Regions from separate parts of the Cellulosimicrobium sp. SH8 genome, predicted to be linked through region 2. Evidence: predicted binding sites of a transcription regulator. Region 2 holds the regulator's gene; each other region holds the start of a gene.
What was found. Region 2 encodes Rex, which represses fermentation and respiration genes when NADH is low (regulators of the CRP and FNR family bind a similar motif). Its sites were predicted from a motif close to CTTGTGAANNNNTTCACAAG; they were not measured.
Positions count from the first base shown of each region.

Region 1: the regulator Rex is predicted to act here: its motif matches at 2,434-2,453, upstream of mqo (malate dehydrogenase (quinone)).
Region 3: the regulator Rex is predicted to act here: its motif matches at 1,858-1,877, upstream of pflB (formate C-acetyltransferase).
Region 4: the regulator Rex is predicted to act here: its motif matches at 2,507-2,526, upstream of adhE (bifunctional acetaldehyde-CoA/alcohol dehydrogenase).

Region 1 covers NZ_JAMXMH010000006.1:108,796-112,991, reverse strand. Annotated here, with positions in the region: gene NF338_RS10030 (helix-turn-helix domain-containing protein) at 1-283, opposite strand, end outside; gene NF338_RS10025 (hypothetical protein) at 374-769, shown strand; gene mqo (malate dehydrogenase (quinone)) at 899-2,419, opposite strand; gene NF338_RS10015 (maleylpyruvate isomerase family mycothiol-dependent enzyme) at 2,706-3,539, opposite strand; gene NF338_RS10010 (pyridoxal 5'-phosphate synthase) at 3,530-4,196, opposite strand, start outside.
Region 2 covers NZ_JAMXMH010000008.1:222,657-226,852, forward strand. Annotated here, with positions in the region: gene NF338_RS12870 (HAD family hydrolase) at 40-921, opposite strand; gene NF338_RS12875 (glutaredoxin family protein) at 982-1,275, shown strand; gene NF338_RS12880 (redox-sensing transcriptional repressor Rex) at 1,334-2,008, shown strand; gene NF338_RS12885 (YceI family protein) at 2,116-2,667, opposite strand; gene NF338_RS12890 (MarR family winged helix-turn-helix transcriptional regulator) at 2,839-3,369, shown strand; gene NF338_RS12895 (histidine phosphatase family protein) at 3,475-4,146, shown strand.
Region 3 covers NZ_JAMXMH010000005.1:77,668-81,863, reverse strand. Annotated here, with positions in the region: gene pflB (formate C-acetyltransferase) at 1-1,606, opposite strand, end outside; gene NF338_RS08450 (glutamate--cysteine ligase) at 1,987-3,084, shown strand; gene NF338_RS08445 (HAD family hydrolase) at 3,127-3,789, opposite strand; gene dxs (1-deoxy-D-xylulose-5-phosphate synthase) at 3,854-4,196, opposite strand, start outside.
Region 4 covers NZ_JAMXMH010000003.1:50,607-54,802, forward strand. Annotated here, with positions in the region: gene adhE (bifunctional acetaldehyde-CoA/alcohol dehydrogenase) at 1-2,418, opposite strand, end outside; gene NF338_RS05270 (prolyl oligopeptidase family serine peptidase) at 2,627-4,196, shown strand, end outside.

The DNA of each region.
Region 1 (4,196 bases), on a different contig from region 2:
CGCGCCGGACGGCGTCGAGCACCTCGGGCGGGTAGTGCGAGCCGATGCGGATCGCCGGGACGATGAGGAGGTCGACGTCGTCCGTCGCGTCGAGCCCGTGGTCGGGGACGACCTGCGCGCCGACCGACGTGCGCACGGGTCGCCCGGCGACCGGTCCGCACACGCGGAAGTCGAACCGTGGGACACCGTCCTCGCTCCGGTCGAGGCCGAACACCTCGCACACGACGCCGAACTCGAACGGGGCCAGGCCGTCGCACACGACGGCCGCGACGGAGTGCACCATGCACGGCACGCTACGCCCGTGGCGGGATCTTGTCGAGAGGTGTCAGTCCTGCCACTCGTCGGCGGAGCCCTCCGGCGGAAGGGTGGGGGCATGGACATCTTCTGGGGTGTGGTGGTTCTTCTCCTCGTCGTCGGCCCGGTCGTGGCGGCGCTCGCGGTGCGGCGCGAGGACCCCGCGCGGCCGTGGTTCCCCGCGGGGTCCGACGGCGCGTGGCCGGGTGCCGGTGCGTGGGGCGACCCGTCGGACCGGGACGCGCAGCGCCTCGACGCCGACCTGCGGGCCGCGGCTTCGCGCTCGGACGCGCAGGGCGGGCACGTCGACCCGCACGAGGTCGCGGCCGAGCTCGTGCTGCGGCGCGTCGTCCCGAACCCCGCCGTGCGCGACGGCGTCCGGGGCGCCCTCCCGGCACCGGCGACGCGCGCCGAGGCTCCGGCGTCGACCCGGCGGTCGCCGAGCGTGTCCCGGCGCGTGCCGCTCCCGCGCTGACGCGGTCGGTACCTGCGGTGGACGCGCCGCGTCCGACGCACGGAGGCGGTGACGCGACGGCAGACGCGCGACGGCCCGGACCTCGTGGAGGTCCGGGCCGTCGTCGGGGGTGGGGGCGTCAGCCGGTGGTCAGGCCCGCGAGCCGACGGCGTCGACGTCCGCGCCACCCGTGAGCTGGTCGAGGCCCTCGAGCTCCTCGGCCTCCCACGGGGCCTGGCCCAGGCTCGGGATCATCGTCGCGAGCTCGGGGCGCCACTTGGTGAAGCGGGCCGGGAAGCAGCGCTCGAGCAGGTCGATCATCGCGGGGACCGCGGTCGACGCGCCCGGCGAGGCGCCGAGCAGGCCCGCGATGGAGCCGTCGCCCGCGGCGATGACCTCGGTGCCGAACTCGAGGACGCCCTTGCCGTCCTCGTCCTTCTTGATCACCTGGACGCGCTGGCCCGCGGTGATGGTCTCCCAGTCCTTCGGGTGCGCCGTCGGCATGAAGGCCTGGAGGGCGGTGAACTTGGTCTCCGGGCTCGCGACGAGCTGCCCCACCAGGTACTGGGTGAGGTCCATGTTCTTGAGCCCGGCGCCGAGCATCGAGCCGATGTTGTGCAGCCGCAGCGACGTGAGCAGACCCAGGTACTTGCCCTTCTTGAGGAACTTGGGGCTGAACCCGGCGTACGGGCCGAACATCAGGTACGTCTTGCCGTCGACGACGCGCGTGTCCAGGTGCGGGACGGACATGGGCGGCGAGCCGACGTCGGCCTTGCCGTAGACCTTGGCCTGGTGCTGCGCGACGAGCTCGGGGCTGTCGGTGCGCAGGAACTCACCGCTGATCGGGAAGCCGCCGTAGCCCTTGGCCTCGGGGATGCCTGCGGCCTGGAGCAGCGGCAGCGCGCCACCGCCCGCACCGACGAACACGAACCGGGCCTCGACGGTCGAGCGCCGCTTCGGGGCGTTCCACGAGCGGTCCTTGACCGTCAGGCGCCAGCGGCCGTCCTTCGTCTTCTTGAGGTTCTTGACCTCGTGCTCGAGGTAGAGCTGCGTGCCCTGCGAGACGAGGTGGTCGACGAGCTGCTGCGTGAGGGCGCCGAAGTCGACGTCCGTGCCGCTCGTCGCGCGCGTCGCCGCGACCGGCTCGTCGCCGTCGCGCTCGGCGACGAGGAGCGGTGCCCACTCGGCGATCACGGCGGGGTCGTCGCTGAACTCGAGCTCGCTGAACAGCGGGTGCTGGCGCAGCGTCTCGAACCGGCGGCGCAGGTAGTCGACGTTCTCCGCGCCGCGCACGAACGTCATGTGCGGCGTGCGGGAGATGAAGCTCGCGGGCTGCGGCAGCGCGCCCGTCGTCAGCAGGTGGTGCCAGAACTCGCGCGACACCTCGAACTGCTCGTTGATCTTCACCGCCTTGGTGATGTCGATCGAGCAGTCCGCCTTCTCCGGCGTGTAGTTCAGCTCGCACAGGGCGGCATGACCCGTCCCGGCGTTGTTCCACGGGTTCGACGACTCCTGCGCCACGGCGTCCAGACGCTCGTAGATGCGCACGGTCCAGGAAGGCTCCAGGACCTTGAGGAGGGCTCCCAGCGTGGCGCTCATGATGCCACCGCCGATGAGTGCTACGTCGATCTGGTCTGCGCTGCTTGCGGGGTTGCTCGCTCGACTCGACACGCTCCGATTCTACGCTTGTGAAAGAGTGCACTAAGTGTGGGTTCCGTCACGGGCGTGCGTCACACTTTCGCGGGACGAACGTCCCGACCGGCACAGGACGGACGTCTCACCCACACCGTGGCGCCCTCGTCGGCCGAGGTAGAGCCGTGGTCACGCGAGGTAGAGCCGTGGTCACCGTGCCCGACGGCGTGTGGTCGCCCGGGGTGGTCGGGGTGGGTGGCGGTGCCGCGTCCACCATCCGCCGCTCGTTCCTCGCGGCAGGCCCGCCGCTCGCGTGACCTGGGTTCTACCTCGGCGGGGAGTAGGGCGAGGGCCAGGGGCCGATCTCGGGCAGGGGCGCGGGTTCGCCGGCGCGGAAGGTGTCGGGCTCGGCGTCGGGGGTGCGGCCTGCGAGCCAAGCGGCGACGTCGGTGAGGCGACCTCGGACGACGACACCGTCGTGCGCGTCGAACCCGGGGTCGCTCCCCACGGGAGTCTCTGCGTGGGGAGAAGCCCCGGGTTCGGCAGCGAGGCGGAGGCCGCCCGGACCGACCCTGAGCCGGGCGGGCTCCTCGGCGACCTCGACGACGACGTCGTCCGTGAGCCGGACCCCGAGGAAGTCGAGGAGGTGGAGGCCGAGCGGGCGCGGCCAGGTGTCGAGGCCGATCCCGGCGTCGAGGTCGACGGCGTGGATCCGGGCCTCGCGCCACCACGCGACGAGCGCGTCGGCGACGGTCCCGTCGCGGTAGGTCACAGGGGCGTCCCACCCGGACGACCCGGGAGCGGGCCACGCGGCGTCGAGGCGCTCGGCGAGCGACTCGAGCGCGGCGACGTGCTCCGCGACGGTCCGGCGCGCACCTGTCTGGATGCCAGCCTCGCGGCCGACCGCACCGCCGTCGTGCACCTCGACGAGCTCGCCGCGCGCGGCGAGCTCCGCCTGGCGGGCCATCGCCTCGCCGATCGCCGTGACGTGCGCGAGCACGTGGCTGCGCGACCAGCCGGGCAGGGCGGACGGGCCGACGAGGCCGGCGTCGTCGAGGGCCCGCGTCGCGGCGGTGGCGGCGTCGAGCGCGGACCGTGCGTCGCGGCGGACCTCCTCGACGTCGGGCAGGGCGAGCGGGCTGGTTCCGGTCAGGGCCACAGGAGCTCCTTCGTCCAGGGGAGGTGTTCGTCAGTTCCGGCGTCGGGTCGTGCGGTGTAACGGAGGCGCGTCTGGCCCTCGGGCGAGGACGCCCAGAACTCGATGCTCGTGGGCGCCAGCGCGTACGCGGTCCAGGCGTCGAGGACGAGCCCGGGCTCGGCGCGGACCCGCGCGAGCGCGGCGTCCCACGCGGCCCGGTAGGCGTCCCGCGACGCGAGCGGGGAGCTCTGCGGCCCGGCCAGCGCGGTCGCACGGGAGAAGTCGGAGCGGGCGAGGAAGTCGGCGGCGGACGCCTCGGCTCCGAGCGGGACGACAGGCCCGCGCACCCGGACCTGGCGGCCGTGCTCGCGCCAGAGGAACGTCAGCGCGGCGTTCGGGTTCTGCGCGAGCTCGACGCCCTTGGGCGAGTCGGCGCGCGTCGCGAAGACCCAGCCGTCGCCGTCGACGTCCTTGAGGATCAGCGTCCGGGCGTCGACCCGGCCGCTCGCGTCGGCGGTCGAGAGGGTCGCGGCGTGCGGTGCGGGCAGGCCGGCGTCGATCGCCTCCTCGAGCCAGTCGACGAAGAGCGCGCTGGGCTCGTCGGGCGCCGCGTCGACGTCGAGGCCGGGCAGGTCGGCGCCGAACACCGGCAGCGCGCGCAGGCGCTCGCGCAGCGAC
Region 2 (4,196 bases):
GCGTGTCCGGGGCGGCCGGTGCAGCGAGCGCCGAGGTGCTCAGAGGCGGGTGATGCGGCGGTCGACGGCGCGGCGGACCGACCGCAGGACGAGCGCGGCCGCCCACGCGGCTCCGGCCCAGCTCGCGGTGCGGACGCTGCTGCGGGCGACGCGGCGGCGTCGACCCCGGAACTCGCGGATGGGCCAGCCGACGTCCTGCGCGTGCCGGCGCAGGCGCGCGTCGGGGTTGATGGGGCACGGGTGGCCGACCGTCTCCATCATGGTGACGTCGTTGAGCGAGTCGCCGTAGGCGTAGGACGCCGCGAGGTCGATGTCCTCGCGCTCGGCGAGCGCGCGCACCCCGGCGGCCTTGGCGCGACCGTGCATCATGTCGCCCACGAGGCGGCCGGTGTAGAAGCCGTCCTCGTGCTCCGCGACGGTGCCGAGGGCACCGGTCGTGCCGAGGCGGCGGGCGATGAGCTCGCCGATCTCGACCGGTGTCGCGGAGACGAGCCACACCTGGTGGCCGGCGGCGAGGTGCTCGTCGAGCAGGCGGCGCGTGCCGGGGTAGATGCGCAGCGAGAGGACGGTGTCGTAGACCTCCTCGCCGATCGCGGTGACCTCGGCGACGGAGCGCCCCGCGATGAGGGCGAGCGCGCGCGACCGGATGCGGTCGATCTGCTGCTTGTTCTCGCCGAACAGGAGGTAGCGCGCCTGGTGCACGGCGAAGCGCACGATGTCGAGCGTCGAGAAGAACTGCCGCTGGTACAGGGCGCGGGCGAGGTGGAACGACGACGCGCCGCGGATGATGGTGTTGTCGACGTCGAAGAAGGCGGCCGTGCGGTGCGCGGGAGCGGGCGGCGTGCGCCCGGCGGTGGGTGCGTCCTCGGGGTCCGTCGACCCGGGGGTCGGGACGGGGCCCGGACCGGAAGACGTCGCCATGACCCCACTCTAGGCGGTCGCCGGACCGTGCCGGGGGCGGTCCCTCGTACCCTGGGAGTCGTGACCACCTCTGACGCCCCCGCACCTCCCGTCGTCCTCTACGGCCGCGCGGGGTGCCACCTGTGCGACGACGCGCGGGCCGTCGTCGAGGCGGTGTGCGCCGAGGCGGGGGTCGCGTGGGCGGAGGTGGACGTGGACGCGCCGGGCGCGGACCCGGCGCTGCGCGAGCAGTACGGCGAGTACGTCCCGGTCGTCACGGTGGGGGGTGTCCAGCAGGGGTTCTGGCGGGTGGACGCGCGCCGGCTCGCTCGAGCGGTGGGTCGGATTTCGACGGCGCGCGCGGACCTGGGATGATTCGTCGCGGTGGAGCGCGACCGTCGACGAGGACGGTCCCAGGACGACGGGGTGACGGGTGGCTGAGCAGGTAGTCGGTGAGGTGACGGCGCCGGGGATCCCGAGCGCGACGGTGGCGCGGCTGCCCTCCTACCTCCGCGCGCTGCGGGACCTCGTGGCCCGGGGTGTCGCGACGACGTCGTCGGTCGAGCTCGCGGAGCTCTCCGGCGTCGGTCCGGCGCAGCTCCGCAAGGACCTGTCCTTCCTGGGCTCCTTCGGCACGCGCGGCGTCGGCTACGACGTGGACTCGCTCGCGCAGTACATCACCGAGGCGCTGGGGCTCGTGGACGAGCACCGGATCGCGATCGTCGGGATCGGCAACCTGGGGCACGCGCTCGCGAACTACTCGGGGTACGAGCAGCGCGGCTTCCACGTCGCGGCACTGCTCGACGCGTCGCCGGAGGTCGTCGGGACCCGGGCCGCGGGTCTCGTCGTCGAGCACGTCGACGCGCTGGAGGAGGTCGTGGCGCGCGAGGAGGTGTCGATCGTGGTCCTCGCGACGCCGGCGGCGCACGCGCAGTCCGTCGCGGACCGGGTCGTCGCGGCGGGCGTGCGGGAGATCCTCAACTTCGCGCCGCGCGCGCTGCAGGTGCCCGCGGACGTCGACGTGCGTGGCGTGGACGTCGGCAGCGAGCTGCAGATCCTCGCGTTCCACTCCCAGGCCCGCGCGCTCGCGGAGGCCCAGGACCGCTGACGACGAGGGGCCGCGTGCTCGCGCACGCGGCCCCTCGGGCGGCACCCCTGCCGGTGGGTGCAGTGTTCCGGGAAAAGGCCCCGGAAAGGGGGTCCCGGGGACGGTCGTCAGGCCTGCTTGATGGCCGAGACGTCGAGGGCGATCTTGATCTTGTCGCCGACGAGCACGCCGCCGGTCTCGAGCGCGGCGTTCCAGGTGAGGCCGAACTCCTTGCGGGAGATCTCGGTCTTCGCCTCGAACCCGGCGCGCGGGTTGCCGAACGGGTCGGTCGCGGTGCCCGCGAACTCGGTCTCGAGCTCGACCGGCTTGGTCACGCCGTTGATGGTCAGGTCGCCCGCCACGACGAAGTCGTCGCCGTCGCCCGAGATGCTGGTCGACGTGAAGGTCCACGTCGGCTTGTTCTCGGCGTCCCAGAAGTCCGCGCTGCGCAGGTGGTTGTCGCGGTTCGCGTCGCCCGTGCTCACGGACGCCGCGTCGAGCTCGGCGGTCACGGTGGTCGACTCGAGGTCGTCGCCCACGGTGATGGTGCCGGCCGTGATGGCGAGCGTGCCGCGCACCTTGGAGATGCCGGCGTGGCGAACCGTGAAGGCCGCCTGCGAGTGGGACGAGTCGAGGGCGTAGGTACCGGCGTTGAGCCCGGCGGGCAGCGGCGTGGCCATGGGTGCTCCTGAAGGGGTCGAGGTCCCGGAGGACCGAACTTGGTTGAAGGTTCAACTTCGTACGAGCGTATCAACAGCAGGGGGTGATCCGTCTATTCCCGGTGGGATGGAACAATGTTCGGCGTGGTTCCACCCCTGAACCCGCCCCCGTCCGCCAGCGCCCGAGGACCTATGACCAGCAACGACGTCGACGCCCAGCCGACGACGACCGCCCGCAGCACCGCCGCGACCGCGAGCGAGGAGCCCCGCTGGCTCGATCCCGAGCAGCAGCGGTTGTGGCGCGCCTACCTCGACGGGACCGTGCGCTTCATCGAGTCGCTGGGGCGCGACCACGAGGAGCGGTCGGACGTGTCGCTCAACGAGTACGAGCTGCTCGTACGGCTCTCGGAGAGCCCGGACCACACGCTGCGCATGTCCGCGCTCGCGGACGGGCTGGCCCGGTCCCGGAGCCGCGTCACCCACACCGTGGCGCGCATGGAGGCACGCGGCCTCGTCCGGCGCTCGGCGAGCACGGGCGACCGCCGCGGGGTCAACTGCGAGATGACGGCCGAGGGCTACCGCGTGCTCGTGGCGTCCGCGCCGGCGCACGTGGCCGCCGTGCGCCGGTTCATGGTCGACGTGCTCACGCCGGAGCAGTTCCGCGCGCTCGGCGAGGCGATGGCGGTCGTCGCGGCGGCGTGCAAGGCGGAACGCGACTCCTGACGCCCGCGGTCGCCCCGGGCCGCCCGGGGCGTGTCCCGGGAGCGTCTCGGGGCGACCGGCCCGCCGGTGCGGGTCCGGGTCCCCAAGTGCGGGACACTGGTGCGCATGGTCTCCACCATCGTCCACCTCCTGCGCCACGGCGAGGTCCACAACCCCGACGGCGTCCTCTACGGCCGCATCCCCGGCTATCACCTCTCCGAGCGGGGCCACGAGATGGCCCGCCGCGTCGCCGCGCACCTCGCGGGCGAGCCCGGGCCCGACGGCGCGTCACGCCCACGCGCGGACCTCGCCGTCGTCGTCGCGTCGCCGCTCCAGCGCGCGCAGGAGACGGCCACGCCGGCTGCCGAGGCGTTCGGGCTCGAGCTCGGCACCGACGACCGGCTCATCGAGGCCGCGAACCACTTCGAGGGCATGACCTTCGGCGTCGGGGACGGGTCCCTGCGCCACCCGCAGCACTGGCGCTTCCTGTGGAACCCGTTCCGGCCGTCCTGGGGCGAGCCGTACACCGAGCAGGTCGCGCGCATGCGCGCCGCGGTCGCCGACGCCCGGGACAAGGCCGCGGGCCACGAGGCCCTCCTCGTGAGCCACCAGCTCCCCGTGTGGCTCACGCGCCTGAGCTTCGAGAACCGCCGCCTGTGGCACGACCCGCGCAAGCGGCAGTGCTCGCTCGCGTCGCTCACGTCGCTGCACTTCGAGGACGACCGTCTCGTCGGCCTGCACTACTCCGAGCCGGTCGCCGACCTCCTCCCGGGTGCCGCGACCGTCGCGGGGGCGTGACGTCGGTCATGTCTCGCCCCGTCGGCGCCGTCCGGACGCCCGAACCGTCC
Region 3 (4,196 bases), on a different contig from region 2:
GCAGCACGTCCTTGTCGTGCAGCGCCATCTCGATGCGCTCGTACGCGTACTTGTCGTGCGACCAGTGGATGCAGTTGAGCGCCTCGACATAGGTCTCGGCCAGCCAGTCCATCGTCGCGTCGAACTTCGCCATGACGTCGTCGAAGTCGAGCACGTCGCCCTCGACGGGCGCCGCCACGGGCGAGACCTGCTTGCCCGAGATCTCGTCGCGCCCGCCGTTGATCGCGTAGAGCAGCGTCTTGGCGAGGTTCACGCGCGCGCCGAAGAACTGCATCTGCTTGCCGACGCGCATCGGGGACACGCAGCACGCGATCGCCGCGTCGTCGCCCCAGTGCTGGCGGATGAGCTCGTCCGACTCGTACTGGACGGCCGAGGTGTCGATCGAGACCTGCGCGCAGTAGTCCTTGAACCCCTGCGGCAGCTCGGGGCTCCAGAAGACCGTCATGTTCGGCTCGGGGGCCGGGCCGAGGTTGTAGAGCGTCTGGAGGAACCGGAACGAGTTCTTCGTGACGAGCGGGCGCCCGTCCTCGCCCATGCCGCCGATCGTCTCGGTGACCCAGGTCGGGTCGCCGGAGAACAGCGCGTCGTACTCGGGCGTGCGCAGGAACCGCACGATGCGCAGCTTGATGACGAAGTCGTCGATGATCTCCTGCGCCTCGGACTCCGTGATGCGGCCCGCCTCGAGGTCGCGGTCGATGAACACGTCGAGGAACGTCGAGGTGCGCCCGAGCGACATCGCGGCGCCGTTCTGCTCCTTCACCGCGGCGAGGTAGGCGAAGTAGAGCCACTGCACGGCCTCGCGCGCCGACGTCGCCGGGCCGGAGATGTCGTAGCCGTACTCGGCCGCCATCTCCTTGAGCTCGCCGAGCGCGCGGATCTGCTCTGCGTGCTCCTCGCGCTCGCGCACGACCTTCTCGCTGAACGGCTGCGTGTCGAGACCGAGCTTGTCGAGCTTCTTCGCGGCGATCAGCGCGTCCACCCCGTAGAGCGCGACGCGGCGGTAGTCGCCGATGATCCGGCCGCGGCCGTAGGCGTCGGGCAGGCCCGTGATGATGTGCGAGCTGCGGGCCGCGCGCACGTTCGGCGGGTAGACGTCGAACACGCCCTGGTTGTGGGTCTTGCGGTACTCGGTGAAGACCTTCTTCAGGGTCTCGTCGACCTCGTAGCCGTAGGTCTGCAGCGCGCCCTCGACCATGCGCCAGCCGCCGTTCGGCATGATCGCGCGCTTGAGCGGCGCGTCGGTCTGGAGTCCGACGATGACCTCGTGCGCCTTGTCGATGTAGCCGGGCGCGTGCGCCGTGATCCCCGCGGGCGTGTGGGGGTCGACGTCGTAGATCCCCATCTCGCGCTCCTCGGGGAACATCGCGGACAGCGTGTCCCAGATCCCCGTCGTGCGCTCCGTGGGCCCGGCGAGGAACGACGCGTCGCCCGTGTACGGGCGGTAGTTGCGCTGGATGAAGTCGCGCACGTCGACCGTGTCGCGCCACGGGCCGTCGGTGAAGCCCTCCCACGCGGGGACGTGCGCGGTGTCGTGCTGCGAGTCGACGCCGCCCTCCACCGCACGGCCGCCGCTCGTCGTGCCGGGTGCCTCGGAAACGCTGGTCATCTGGACCTCCCTCGTGCCTGACGCGCGGGTCCGCGCGCCGGCCGGACCCGTCGGTCTCGTGGGGGCCTCGGGTGGAGGCCCTCGGTCGAGGTTCCGACGGGCTCCTTCGCCACCTCCAGGCTAGGTTCACGGGGCGCCGCGCGGAGGGGTTTCGGGCCGCCCGGGGACCTAGGTCCCGACCCGGGCGGGACCCCGCGGGAACCGCGACATCCCGCGGCTTTCTCGCCTCCCACCACCCACCGCGACCATCTCTTGTGATGACCTTCACAAGCCCTTAGAAGCCGGTGATGGCCACGGCAGCGCGCGCCCGTGACGCACGACACGGACGCATGTCACACCCTCGCCGGACGTGCTTCCGGCTTCCGTGTGAGACTGCCCGGGTGAAGCGCACCGTAGGGGTCGAGGAAGAGTTCTTGCTCGTCGGCGACGACGGCCACCCGGTCGCCCGGGCCGCGGAGGCCCTGGAGGCGTCGGGCACCGACGAGAAGGGCGGCGGGACCGGCTCGCTCGAGTCGGAGTTCATGGAGGAGCAGCTCGAGACCGCGACCCACCCGCGGCGCGAGCTCGACGACCTCGCGACGGAGATCCGCGCGGGCCGGCAGCGCGCCCAGGAGGCGGCGGACCGCGTCGGCGCCCGGGTCGCCGCGCTCTCCACCTCGCCCCTGCCCTTCGAGGGCACCACCGTCTCCCGCCTGCGCTACCTCGAGGCCCGCGCCGCGTTCGGGCTCACGGCGCGCGAGCAGCTCACGAGCGGGTGCCACGTGCACGTCGCCGTCGCGGACGACACCGAGGGGGTCGCCGTCCTCGACCGCATCGGGCCGTGGCTCTCCACGCTCCTCGCGCTGAGCACCAACTCCCCGTTCTGGCAGGGCCAGGACAGCGGGTACGCGAGCTTTCGGTCCCAGGTCTGGTCCCGCTGGCCGACATCGGGGCCGACCCGGGCGTTCGGCACGCCCGAGGCGTACCGGGAGGCGGTCGACGGGCTCGTCGCGACCGGCACGATCCTCGACGAGAACATGGTCTACTTCGACGCCCGGCTGTCCTCGCGCTACCCCACGGTCGAGATCCGCGTCGCCGACGTGTGCCTCGACCCCGACACGGCGACGCTCCTCGCGGCCCTCAGCCGCGGCCTCGTCGAGACGGCGGCGCGCGAGGCCGCGGACGGCGCCGCGCCCCCGGAGCTCCGCCCGGAGATCCTGCGGACCGCGTCATGGCGCGCCGGGCGCTCGGGCCTCGAGGAGGACCTGGTCTCGCCGCTCACGTGGCGCCCCGCCCCGGCGCACGACGTCGTCGGGCTGCTCGTCGCGCACGTGCGGGACGCGCTCGTCGACGCGGGCGACCTCGACGCCGTGACGGAGCTGCTCGGACGCCTCTGGTCCGGCGGGAACGGTGCCCAGCGCCAGCGCGCCTGGCACGCGGCGTCCGGCGGAGACCTGCGGGCCGTCGTCGAGCAGGCCGTGGAGGTCACGCACTCCTGACGCCCCGGGCACCGGCGCACCGCTGACAGGACGCGCTGCGCGCTACGGCGCGGTGAGGGCCGCCTCGCGGGCGCGGGCGACGACGTCGTGCACGGTCGGTCCCAGGACGTCCGGCCGCGGACCGTCCGCCCACGCGCGCCCGTGGGAGACCCATCCGGTGCGGGTGCCGGCGGCCCGGCCCGCAGCGACGTCGGCGTGCGCCGCGTCTCCGATCATCCAGACCTCGGCACGGTCCACGTCGGTCGCACCGACGCGCTCCAGCGCGATCTCGAGGAGCCGCGGGTCCGGCTTGTCGACGCCCTCCTCGCCGGACACGACGACGGCGTCGACGTGCGCCCCGACCCCGCAGCGGGCGAGCTTGCCGCGCTGCTGCGCGGACGTCCCGTTCGTCACAACGACGACCACGTCGCCGTCGGCGCGCAGCGCGTCGAGCAGGTCGAGCACGCCGTCGTACGCGCGGACGTGGTCGAGGATGCCGGCGCGGAAGCGGTCGACCGCGGCGGGCAGGTCCTCGTCCCAGCCGAGGCGGTCGACGATGACGCGTGCCACCTCCGTCTTGACCGCGAACCCGCCCTGGTCGGCGGCGACGATCGCGGCGAGGTCGGAGGCGTCACGCCCGGCGCGCGCGACGGCGTCGGCCGCCCAGGCGGCGAACGCGGCGTCGCGGCCGACGAGCGTGTTGTCGAGGTCGAGGAGCCAGATCACGCCTGGACCCTAGCCCGGACGACCCGCGCGGCGCCGAGGCGTCCGCGGCGGGCGTCCGGGACGGTCAGCCGCGCGCGAGCGCCGCGAGCGCGTCCAGCACGTCGCGCGCGACGTCGGCCGGTGTGAGCCGGTACGCCGAGGCCACCTGGTCCCGGGTCGCGTGGTCGAGGAACTGCGCGGGCAGGCCGAGCGCGTGCACCGGTGTGCGGACGCCGCCCTCGAGCGAGCGCTGCGCGAGGAGCGCGCCCACGCCGCCGTCCGCGACGCCGTCCTCGACGCTCACGACGAGGTCGTGCTCGCCCGCGAGCTTGACGAGCGCGCTCGGCATCGGCAGGACCCACGTCGGGGACGCGACGGTCACGTCGACGCCGTGGGCCGTGAGCGACTCCGCCGCGTCGAGCGCGACG
Region 4 (4,196 bases), on a different contig from region 2:
CGGGGTGGAGGCCGGCAGACCGAGGTGCTTCGCGATCTCCTGGAACCGCTCGGGAGCCACGTAGCGCTCGTACTTGGGCCAGCTCGTGAGCTTGGTGGGCACCTGGCCGTTGTAGCGGATCACGTGCGGCAGGAGCACCGCGTTGGTGCGCCCGTGCACGAGGTGGAACGTCGAGCCCACGGTGTGCGCCATGGCGTGCACGATGCCGAGCATCGCCGAGCCGAACGCCATGCCCGCGATGGTCGCCGCGTTGTGCATCTTCTCGCGCGCCTTCGGGGCCGCCGCACCCTGCGTGACCGAGTCCTCGATGTGCTCGAAGACCATCTTGATCGCCTGGAGGCACAGCCCGTCGGTGAAGTCGTTCGCGTACACGGACACGAACGCCTCGGTCGCGTGCGTGAGGGCGTCGAAGCCCGAGTCGGCCGCGAGCTTGGCGGGCATGGTGTCCGTGAGCACGGGGTCGACGATCGCGACCGTCGGGGTGAGCGCGTAGTCCGCGAGCGGGTACTTGAAGCCCGTCTCCGGGTCGGTGATGACCGCGAACGGCGTCACCTCCGCACCGGTGCCCGACGACGTCGGGATGCACACGAGCTTGGCCTTGCCCCCGAGCTCGGGGAACTTGTACGCGCGCTTGCGGACGTCGAAGAACTTCTCGCGCATGTCGGAGAACTCGATCTCCGGGTGCTCGTAGCGCAGCCACATGACCTTGGCGGCGTCCATGGGCGAGCCGCCGCCGATCGCGATGATCGTGTCCGGCTCGAAGTCGCGCATCGACTCGGCGCCGCGGTTCACGGTGCCGACGCTCGGCTCCGGCTCGACCGCGTCGATGATCTGGATCGCGACCTTCTCCTCGCGGCGGGCGAGGACGTCGAGCACGCGGTCCACGACGCCGATGCGGCTCATGACCTTGTCGGTGACGATCGTGACGCGGTGCACGTCACGCATCTGCGCGAGGTACTGGATCGAGTTGGGCTCGAAGTACGTCTTGGCGGGCACCTTGAACCACTGCATGTTGTTGTTGCGCCGCCCGATCCGCTTGACGTTGATGAGGTTGACCGCCGACACGTTGTTCGAGACCGAGTTCGCGCCGTAGCTGCCGCACCCGAGCGTGAGCGACGGGAGCAGCGCGTTGTAGATGTCGCCGATGCCGCCGAGCGACGTCGGGCTGTTCCACAGCACGCGCACGGCCTTGACCCGCGAGCCGTAGCGCTCGACGAGGTCCGCGTCCGCCGTGTGGATGGCCGCCGAGTGGCCCAGGCCGTCGAGCTCGACCATGCGCTCCGCGAGGCGGACGCCGTGCTCGGTGTCGCGCGCGCGCAGCACCGCGAGGACCGGCGTGAGCTTCTCGCGGCTCAACGGCTCCTGCGGGCCGACGTCGTCGATCTCCGCGAGGATGATCGACGTGTCGTCGGGGACCTCGAAGCCGGCCTCGCGCGCGATCCACACGGGCGACTTGCCGACGACCTTCGGGTTGAGCTTGGCGCCCGCGCAGTTGGTGCCGCTCGCCTCGACGCCGAAGATGAGGCGCTCGAGCATCGCCTTCTCGGCGGGCGTCGCACGGTAGGCGTGCAGGCGGGCCAGCTCGCGCATCGCGGCGTCGTAGATCACGTCGTCGAGGATGAGCGCCTGCTCCGACGCGCACACCATGCCGTTGTCGAATGCCTTCGACATGACGACGTCGTTGATCGCGCGGCCGAGGTCGGCGCTCTTCTCGACGTAGGCCGGGACGTTGCCCGCCCCGACGCCGAGCGCCGGCTTCCCGGCCGAGTAGGCCGCGCGCACCATGCCGTTGCCGCCCGTGGCGAGGATGAGCGCGACGCCCGGGTGGTGCATGAGCGTGTTGGTCGCCTCGATCGACGGGTGCTCGACCCACTGGATGCAGTCGTCGGGCGCTCCCGCCGCCACCGCGGCGTCGCGCACGATGCGGGCCGCCTCGACCGACGAGCGCTGGGCGCTCGGGTGGAAGGCGAAGACGACGGGGTTGCGCGTCTTGAGCGCGATGAGGGACTTGAAGATGGTGGTCGACGTCGGGTTGGTCACCGGCGTCACGGCGCACACCACGCCGACGGGCTCGGCGATCTCGACGACGCCCGTGAGCTCGTCGCGGCCGATGACGCCGACCGTCTTGAGGTTCGCCATCGAGTTGGGCACGTGCTCGCACGCGAAGATGTTCTTGGTCGCCTTGTCCTCGAACACGCCGCGCCCGGTCTCCGCGACGGCCATCTGCGCGAGGTGGCCGTGCTGGTGCAGGCCCGCGACCGAGGCCTTGAGGACGATGCGGTCGACGTCCTCCTGCGTGAGGCTCATGTACTGGTCGAGCGCCTTGCGGGCCCGCTCGACGAGGACGTCGATCTCGTGCGTCGTGCGGGTGTCCTCGGTGCGGTTCTCGACCTTCGTGCCGGCGCTCTTCGCGCTCATGCGTCCCCTCCGGTGCCCGGCGGGCCGGGCGTCGGGCCGTGGGTGCTGCCGGGGCCGGATCGCCCCGGCTCCTTCAGCGGTCTCTCTACTTGTGAATGTTTTCACAAGCCGCGCGCGGCGGCAAGGCTCCACCCCGTACCGGGGTCCAAGGTCCCGTCCGCACCGTGACCTCCGCACCACCCACCCGGCCGCCGTAGGGTGGGTGACCATGACCGCCGAGCAGACGACGAGCCCCTCGCTCTCGCCCGAGAGCCCCACCGAGACCACGCTCCCCGACGACGGCGCGCCCCACGACCCGTACCTCTGGCTCGAGGACGTCGAGGGGGACGAGGCCCTGACCTGGGTCCGCGCACGCAACGCCGAGGTCGCCGACACGCTCGAGGTCGCCGAGGAGTTCACGACCACCGAGCGCGCGATCCGCGAGGTGCTCGACTCCGACGCGAAGATCCCCGAGGTCTCCAAGATCGGGGACCGCTACTACAACTTCTGGCGCGACGCGCACCACGAGCGCGGCCTCTGGCGCCGCACGACGCTCGAGTCCTACCGCACGGACGACCCCGAGTGGGAGACCGTGCTCGACCTCGACGCGCTCGCCGCGACCGAGGAGGAGTCGTGGGTGTGGCACGGCGCGAGCGTCCTGCGCCCGACGCCCGAGCAGCTCGCCGCGGGCGAGCCGTGGCGGCACGCTCTCGTCGAGCTCTCCCCCGGCGGCTCCGACGCCGACGTCACACGCGAGTTCGACCTGGTCGAGAAGCGGTTCGTCGCCCCCGGCGACGGCGGGTTCTTCCGCGCCGAGGCGAAGGGCTCGCTAGGCTGGGTCGACGCCGACACGGTGTACGTCTTCACCGACTTTGGCGCGGGCACGCTCACGCCGTCCGGGTACCCGCGCGTCGTCAAGCGCTGGACGCGCGGCACCCCGCTCGAGGACGCGGTGACCGTCTACGAGGGCACCGACGAGGACATGTACATCTCCGCCTGGCGGTCGCACACGCCCGGGTTCGAGCGCGACTTCGTGCACCGCTCCAAGGCGTTCTACGCCGACGAGCTCTACCTCGCCGAGCGCACCGGCACGCCCGAGCAGCGCCTGACGAAGATCGACGTGCCCGACTCCGCCGAGGTCGGCGTGCGGCGAGAGTGGATGCTCGTCGAGCTGCGCGACGACTGGACCGTCGGCGGCGCGACGTACCGTGCGGGCTCGCTCCTCGTCGCCCGGTTCGACGACTTCCTCGCGGGCGACCGCGGCCTCACCGTGCTGTTCGAGCCCACGGCGACGACGTCGCTCGCCGGCGCGACGTGGACGCGCCACCACCTCGTGGTCAACGTGCTCGACGACGTGAAGAACCGCCTGCACGTGCTGACGCCGCCGGAGGCCGACGGCGCGCCGTGGGTGCGCTCGGAGCTGCCGGGCCTGCCCGCGCTCGGCACCGTCGCCGTCGGCGTGGTCGACCCCGTCGACACCGACGACCTGTGGCTCGTCACGACCGACTACCTCACGCCGACGACGCTCTCGCTCCTGACGCTCGGCGAGCACCCGGGCAACGCGAGCGCACCCGAGGTCATCAAGTCCAACCCGGCGTTCTTCGACGCCGAGGGCATGACCGTCGCGCAGCACTTCGCCACGTCCGACGACGGCACGCGCGTGCCGTACTTCGTCGTGGGTCGCGCAGACCTCGTCGCGGGCGCGGGCGACGGCGGCACGGGCACCGCGCCGACGCTGCTGTACGGGTACGGCGGCTTCGAGATCTCCCTGACCCCGGCCTACTCGGGCGCGCTGGGAC